Regions from separate parts of the Streptomyces sp. NPDC048383 genome, predicted to be linked through region 2. Evidence: riboswitches for the same ligand, from Rfam matches in the RefSeq annotation. Region 2 holds a riboswitch; each other region holds the start of a gene.

The links. A riboswitch is a leader RNA that binds a small molecule or an ion and turns the genes downstream of it on or off. The one in region 2 is predicted to bind cyclic di-AMP.
Region 1: linked by a shared signal. The riboswitch ahead of AB0D46_RS16350 (M23 family metallopeptidase) and the one ahead of AB0D46_RS04125 (LysM peptidoglycan-binding domain-containing M23 family metallopeptidase) in region 2 are both predicted to bind cyclic di-AMP.
Region 3: linked by a shared signal. The riboswitch ahead of AB0D46_RS14475 (transglycosylase family protein) and the one ahead of AB0D46_RS04125 (LysM peptidoglycan-binding domain-containing M23 family metallopeptidase) in region 2 are both predicted to bind cyclic di-AMP.

What each region holds. Positions count from the first base shown of each region.
Region 1 is NZ_JBEZKS010000020.1:32,024-34,279, forward strand. It holds gene AB0D46_RS16345 (pitrilysin family protein) at 1-894, shown strand, start outside; cyclic di-AMP (ydaO/yuaA leader) riboswitch at 1,133-1,289, shown strand; gene AB0D46_RS16350 (M23 family metallopeptidase) at 1,302-2,111, shown strand.
Region 2 is NZ_JBEZKS010000003.1:45,046-47,301, forward strand. It holds gene AB0D46_RS04115 (aspartate aminotransferase family protein) at 1-144, shown strand, start outside; gene AB0D46_RS04120 (tyrosine-protein phosphatase) at 174-995, opposite strand; cyclic di-AMP (ydaO/yuaA leader) riboswitch at 1,314-1,480, shown strand; gene AB0D46_RS04125 (LysM peptidoglycan-binding domain-containing M23 family metallopeptidase) at 1,485-2,256, shown strand, end outside.
Region 3 is NZ_JBEZKS010000017.1:7,258-9,513, reverse strand. It holds gene AB0D46_RS14480 (transglycosylase family protein) at 1-814, shown strand, start outside; cyclic di-AMP (ydaO/yuaA leader) riboswitch at 1,089-1,259, shown strand; gene AB0D46_RS14475 (transglycosylase family protein) at 1,262-2,014, shown strand.

The sequences.
Region 1 (2,256 bases), on a different contig from region 2:
CAGCTCTCCAAGGAACTGTTCCCGGCCTCCCTGCGCATGTCCCGACCGCGCCAGGGCACCGAGGAGACGGTGGCCCGCATCGACTCCGCGGCCGTCCGCGCCTTCTACGAGGCCCACGTACGCCCCGCCACCGCCACCGCGGTGGTCGTCGGCGACCTGACCGGCATCGACCTGGACGCCGTCCTGGCCGACACGCTGGGCAGTTGGACGGGCAACACCGCCGAGCCCCGCCCGGTGCCCCCGGTGACCGCCGACGACACGGGCCGGGTGGTCATCGTCGACCGGCCCGGCGCCGTCCAGACGCAGTTGCTGATCGGCCGCATCGGCGCGGACCGCCACGACCTCGTGTGGGCCCCGCAGGTGCTCGGCACGTACTGCCTCGGCGGCACGCTCACCTCGCGCCTGGACAAGGTGCTGCGCGAGGAGAAGGGGTACACGTACGGCGTGCGCGCCTTCGGTCAGGTGCTGCGTTCCACGGCCGACGGCAAGGGCGCCTCGATGCTCGCCATCAGCGGCTCGGTGGACACCCCGAACACCGGCCCCGCGCTGGAGGACCTCTGGAAGGTGCTGCGCACCCTCGCGGAGGGCGGTCTGACCGACGCCGAGCGGGACGTGGCGGTGCAGAACCTGGTGGGCGTGGCCCCGCTGAAGTTCGAGACGGCGTCCTCCGTCGCGGGCACGCTGGCGGACCAGGTCGAGCAGGAGCTGCCGGACGACTACCAGGCGCGGTTGTACGCGCGGCTGGCCGAAACCGGTACGGCGGAGGCGACTTCGGCGGTCGTGCGCGCCTTCCCCGTGGACCGTCTGGTGACGGTGTTGGTGGGCGACGCGGCGCAGATCGAGGAGCCCGTACGGGCGCTGGGCATCGGCGCCGTAACCGTCGTCACCAACTGACCCGTGGTCGACCGGGAATCGAGCGGCGGGCGACCGCCCCTCCACCGGTAACCGGCCGTTTCTGAAGGGGCTCTGATGGATTATCCGTCAGGGCCCCTTTTGTCCGATTAGTGGTTTGGTTGCTCGTATGCGGTGTGGCGTACGCAACAAAAGTGCTCGTGTGTTTGGCGATCCACTGATGATCCGCCTAGCGTCGGCCCTGCTGTTCGTCAGTTGTGCCCGCCGCACCCGCGGCACCGAACAGTGATCGCCGAGTCCCCGTCAGGCGCGAGCCTGGGGAGCCGGGGACCCACAGTCCCTGGGGTGAATCGGACCGCCTCGCAAGAGGAGGCCCGTAGGAGACCTTCCTGCTCCGAACCCGTCAGCTAACCCGGTAGGCGAGAGGGAAGGAAAGGACCACCCCCTTCATGGCGTTTGGCAGTCGTCCCACCGGCTCCGGCAAGCACCGCGGCTCCAGCCGTCTGAGCCGCAAGACCGCCGGCTACGCCGGTATAGCCGCCCTCGCCACCACGGGCGTGGTCGGCACCCTCGCCGCCCCGGCCTTCGCGGCGGACAACCCGGGACCCTCCATGGAGGACACCGGCCAGAACCCGGTGGTCGTCGCGAACGACCTCCAGGGCGACATCGTGGCCCAGGCCGATCTGCAGCAGCGCGCCGCTGACGCCGTCGCCGCCCAGGCGCAGGCCGAGGCCGACGCCAAGCAGCGCGCCTCCGAGGCCAAGCGCGTCGCCGAGGTCGCCGAGGCCAAGGCGAAGTCCGAGCGGGAGACCGCCGAGCGCGTCGCCCGCGAGGAGGAGCGCAAGCGCCTCAACACCTACGTCTCGCCCATCGCGGGCTCCTACGTCAGCACCTCCTACGGTGCGGGCGGCGCGATGTGGTCCTCCGGTAGCCACACGGGCATCGACTTCCACGCCTCCCTCGGCACCTCGGTCCGCGCCGTCGGCGCCGGCACCGTCGTCGAGGCCGGCTGGGGCGGCGCGTACGGCAACAACGTGATCATCAAGCACAACGACGGCACCTACACGCAGTACGGCCACATGGACTCGCTGAGCGTGTCCGCCGGCCAGCAGGTCGCCCCGGGCCAGCAGATCGGCCTCGCCGGCACCACCGGCAACTCCAGCGGCGTGCACCTGCACTTCGAGGCCCGCACCAGTGCCCAGTACGGCTCGGACATCAACCCGCTGGCGTACCTGCGCTCGCACGGCGTGAACCTCTGATCCGAGCGGCACCGCACCACCACTTCCACGGAAGGCCCCGGCTCCCCGAGCCGGGGCCTTCCGCGTTCCCGGGAGCCGGCTCGCCTGCGAAGCCGGCCCTTGCCCTCGTCGGCTGCCCCGCTCACCCCTCACCGCTCCCCGCTGC
Region 2 (2,256 bases):
ATCCCGCCGCTGATCGTGGACGAACACGACGTGGACCGGTTCGTCGGCGCCTTCCGGGAGGTCATGGACGAAGCGCACGGCGGTGGCTCGTTGATGTGGGACTTCGGCCGGACGCTGGTGAAGCAGGCCGTCGGCAACCGCTGACGGCCTGCCGGCCGGGGGAGGCCCGGCTCCTACGGTTCCAGCAGTCTCTCCCGTAGCCGGACCAGGGTCTCGGGCGCGAGCCCGAGGCCTTCGGCGAGGTAGCGGTCCACCCCGCCCCACTCCTCGTCGATCGTCTCGTACGCCGCCCGCAGGTACTCGGCGCGCGCGTCGAAGAGCGGGGCCAGCAGCTCCGCCACCTCGGCCGGGCGGGACTCGACCGCGTCCGCGCCGCGCCGCATCCGGTAGCGGCGGTGCGGGGCGTTCGACTCCAGGTAGTCCGCCGCGATCACGTCCCGTTCGACGCCGAGCGCGAGCAGCGTGACGGCGATCGACAGACCGGCCCGGTCCTTGCCCGCCGCGCAGTGCATCAGCGCCGGCACGCTGTCCTCGGCCAGCGCGTGCACGACCCGGCTGTGTTCGGCGGTCCGGGTGCGGATCATCGTGCGGTACGAGGTGGTCATGCGCTCGGCCGCCCGGCCCTCCCCGAGGAGGGTGCGCAGCTGGGCCAGGTCGCCCTCGCGGACCATCGTCCAGAACTCCTTCCCGGCGGCCGGGTCGGACAGCGGGATGTTCACGTAGCGCACGCCCGGCAGTTCCACGTCCGGCCCTTCCACGGCGTGGTCGGCGCGGTTGCGGAAGTCGAACACCGTGTGCAGACCGAGCGAGGTGAGGAACTGTGTTCCTGTTTCGGTGGCATGCGCCAGATGTCCGCTTCGGAAGAGTCGTCCCGACCTGACCCGTCGTCCGTCGGCGGTCGGCAGACCGCCCACGTCACGGAAATTGCGCACTCCCGTCAGCTCCGGTTCGGGTTCGGGGATCGCCGGAAGGGGTGGCGGTATCTGCTGGGTCACGAGTGGTCCTCCGCATCGTCCTGAGGTGTCCGAATTACGCCGGTTGGGAGCAACTTGCCATGGGGAGAGGCGAGATCGCGCCAGGCTCCGTGAGCCAGATCATACGGTGACCGTGTGTGCCCGATCGCGAAATCCGAATTCCCACGCCAGGGCGGTTGTTGATGGTGCGGAATGGACACAGGGTGACCGGAATTCCCTCACACCCTCATACCTGTGATTGCGTCAGGGAATGTGCGGCTTGTTGCCCGTGGACCCGCTCGATTACCTTCACGACCGATCCGGGTGGACAGCCTAATCCTGCCGCCGCCCGGGAACCGCACCCGACTATCGACGCGCGCGGCAGGAGCGGGGGAACCAGGTAGGCCGCCGGACCGGAACGTTCTCCGGGCCGGCTCGGGGTGAAGCCGTACGCGTCCTCGACGTGCGCGGCCGGACATCTCCAGTCCGAACCCGACAGCTCACCTCGCAGGCGACGGAGAGGAATTCGCCATGCCCGGTAAGGGTAAGCACCGCCGCCCGAAGTCCCGTTCCATATCCCGCGGTCTCACCGCGGCCGGCACCGGCGGCGCCGCGCTCGCGCTGCCGCTGATCGGTGCCACCGGCGCCCACGCAGCCCCCGCGGCCGCCCCGGCCACCGCACCCGCGCAGGCCCGGCAGGCCCCGGCGGCCCCCCAGGCGGCCGCCACGGTGACGCCCACCGCGACGCCGACCGCCGCTGCCGCCGCGGTCTACACCGTCGTCGCCGGCGACCACCTCTCGAAGATCGCCGCCGAGCGCCGGCTCACCGGCGGCTGGGAGCAGCTCTACGCCGACAACCGCGACGCCGTCGGCAGCGACCCCTCGCTGATCCACCCGGGCCTCAAGCTCACCCTCGGCGCTCCGGGTTCGGCCGGGGCCGCCCCCGCACCCGCCGCTCCGGCCCCGGCCAAGAAGCAGTCGGCGCCCTCCGCCTCGACCCCGGACTCCGCCTCCGAGTCGGGCTCCGGCAACCGCTCCGAGCGCTCCTCCAGCCGCCCTGAGGCGTCCGGTGAGCGCTCCTCCGCCCCGAAGGCGGCGCCCAAGAAGGCCGCGCCCGCGCAGAAGCCCGCCGGGTCGGGTCAGGCGGCGCCCTCCACCCCGTCGGCCTCCGGCGGATTCGTGGCCCCGGTCGCGGGCGGCGTCTCCACCGCGTACCGCATGGGCGGCAGCATGTGGTCCTCCGGTTACCACACCGGCGTGGACTTCATGGCCGGCACCGGCACCACCGTCAAGGCCGTCGGCG
Region 3 (2,256 bases), on a different contig from region 2:
ACTCGCCTACGCGGAGCGCCCGGACCTCGCCAGCCGCTCCCAGCAGATAGCCATCGGCGAGAAGGTGCTGGCCTCGCAGGGCCCCCAGGCGTGGCCGCTGTGCGCCGCCTCGGCCGGACTGACCCAGCAGGGCCCGGCCGCCGCGGTGGACCCGGGTGACCCCCGGCCCGCCGGGCCGGTCGCCCCCGCCCCCGTACGGCCCGACGGTTCGGTGCCCGTCGCGGGCTCCGAGCCCGCCGTCGACTTCGGGGCCCCGACCCCGCAGCCGGCGCAGGGTGGCCCGTCCACCGGCCCGACCGGCCTGCCGGACTACCCGCAGGGCCCCGCCGGCGGACTGCCCGTCATGCCCGACCCGGACTCCCCGGCCCCGTCCACGGACCCGACGGTCCCGCCGACGACCGCGCCGCCCACCACGACCCCGCCGACCACGGCGTCCACCACGCCGGTGGACCCGACGGCCCCCGGAACCCCGACCGTTCCGGGCACCCCCACCGTTCCGGGGGACCCGACGGCGCCCACGGCCCCGCTCACCCCGGGTGCCACGCCCTCGGCCGTGCCGGCCGGCGCGATCGACGCAGCGGTCGACGGAGCGGGCAAGCACCGCGGTCCGGCGGCCGTCGAGCCGCACGGCTCGTCTGACGCCGCGTCGACCCCCTCGTACACGGTCAAGGCCGGCGACAGCCTCACCGCGATCGCCGACGCCCAAGGCCTCAAGGGTGGTTGGAACACGCTCTACGCGGCCAACGAGCAGGTCATCGGCGGGAACGCGGACCTCATCAAGCCGGGTCAGAACCTGGATCTAACCAAGGAATAGGGGCAGTTCGCCCAGTCGGAAAGAGTTGAATGTCCGTTATCGGCAAATGAGACATGCGTCTCTTCCGATCAACTGGCGTGTCTCGTTCCGGAACTTCCACAAACCCGCCCCTCACCTGCGTAAACGTACTTTTGAGGAACGCAAGGAGGCCGGTTTCTCCCTGATGTCGCGCGTTGAACATCAGGGGGAGACCTGTCTACCTTCTGAGTCGCTCGCCACCGCGGGCTCCTTCGACCGCATCGCCGAATCCTGCCGGCGGACGGGGGGAACAGTCGTCGCGCAAGCGCCGAAGGCAGGAGCGGGGGAACCAAGGTAGGCGCCGGGAAAGGCCGTTGGAAGACGGCCGCGTACCGGCTTGGGGTTAAGCCACGTGCTCGACACGTGACCGGGCAACTCATCCGCCCGAACCCGACAGCTCACCTCGAAGGCGTCGGTGAGGAGAACTCCATGCTGCTTTCCGGCAAGGGCAAGCACCGTCGCGGCTCCAAGGCCGTCCGTATCGTCACGCTCGCCGGTGTCGCCGGTGTCGCCGTCGCGGCCCCGCTGATGGCCGCCGGTACCGCGAGCGCCGCGACCGTCTCCGAGTGGGACAAGGTCGCGCAGTGCGAGTCCGGTGGCAACTGGGCCATCAACACCGGCAACGGTTACTACGGCGGCCTGCAGTTCTCGGCCTCCACCTGGGCCGGCTACGGCGGCAAGGCGTACGCCGCCACGGCCAACCAGGCCAGCAAGTCCCAGCAGATAGCCATCGCCGAGAAGGTCCTCAAGGGCCAGGGCAAGGGCGCCTGGCCGCACTGCGGCAAGGGCCTGTCCAACGCCGCGTACAACGGCGGCGGCTCGACCACCACGCCCGCCAAGCCGAAGCCCGAGACGAAGCCGGCCAAGCCCGCCCCGGCGAAGCCCGCGAAGCCGGCCACGCCCGCCAAGCCGGCGACGCCGAAGGCCGAGCCGAAGCGCACCGAGGTCCCCGTCTCCCGCTCCGAGCGCGTCGAGACCCCGGCCGTCAAGCCGCAGGCCCCCAAGACCGAGGCCCCGGCGACCGGCAACGGCTCCTACGTCGTCAAGGCCGGCGACACCCTGGGCACCATCGCCCAGGCGAACGGCGTCAAGGGTGGCTGGGAGAAGCTCTTCCAGCTGAACAACGACACCGTCAAGGACGCCGACCTGATCTTCCCGGGTCAGAAGCTGAAGCTCAGCTGAATCACCGCACCACACCGCACGGCGGCCTGAACACCGCACGGCGGCGCACCACACCGCATGACACCGCATCACGCGCGGTCCCGCAGCATGTCCACCGCCCGGCCCGCATCCCCTCGCGCGCCGGGCGGCGGCATGCTCGCGGGCATGTCCGGCGGCGCGTTCCGGGGCGGCTCCCGCGGCCCGTTCCGGAGCCGGCGCGGGCGGCCCTCCGCGGGCCGGAGTCCACTTTCTCAAGAGCCCTA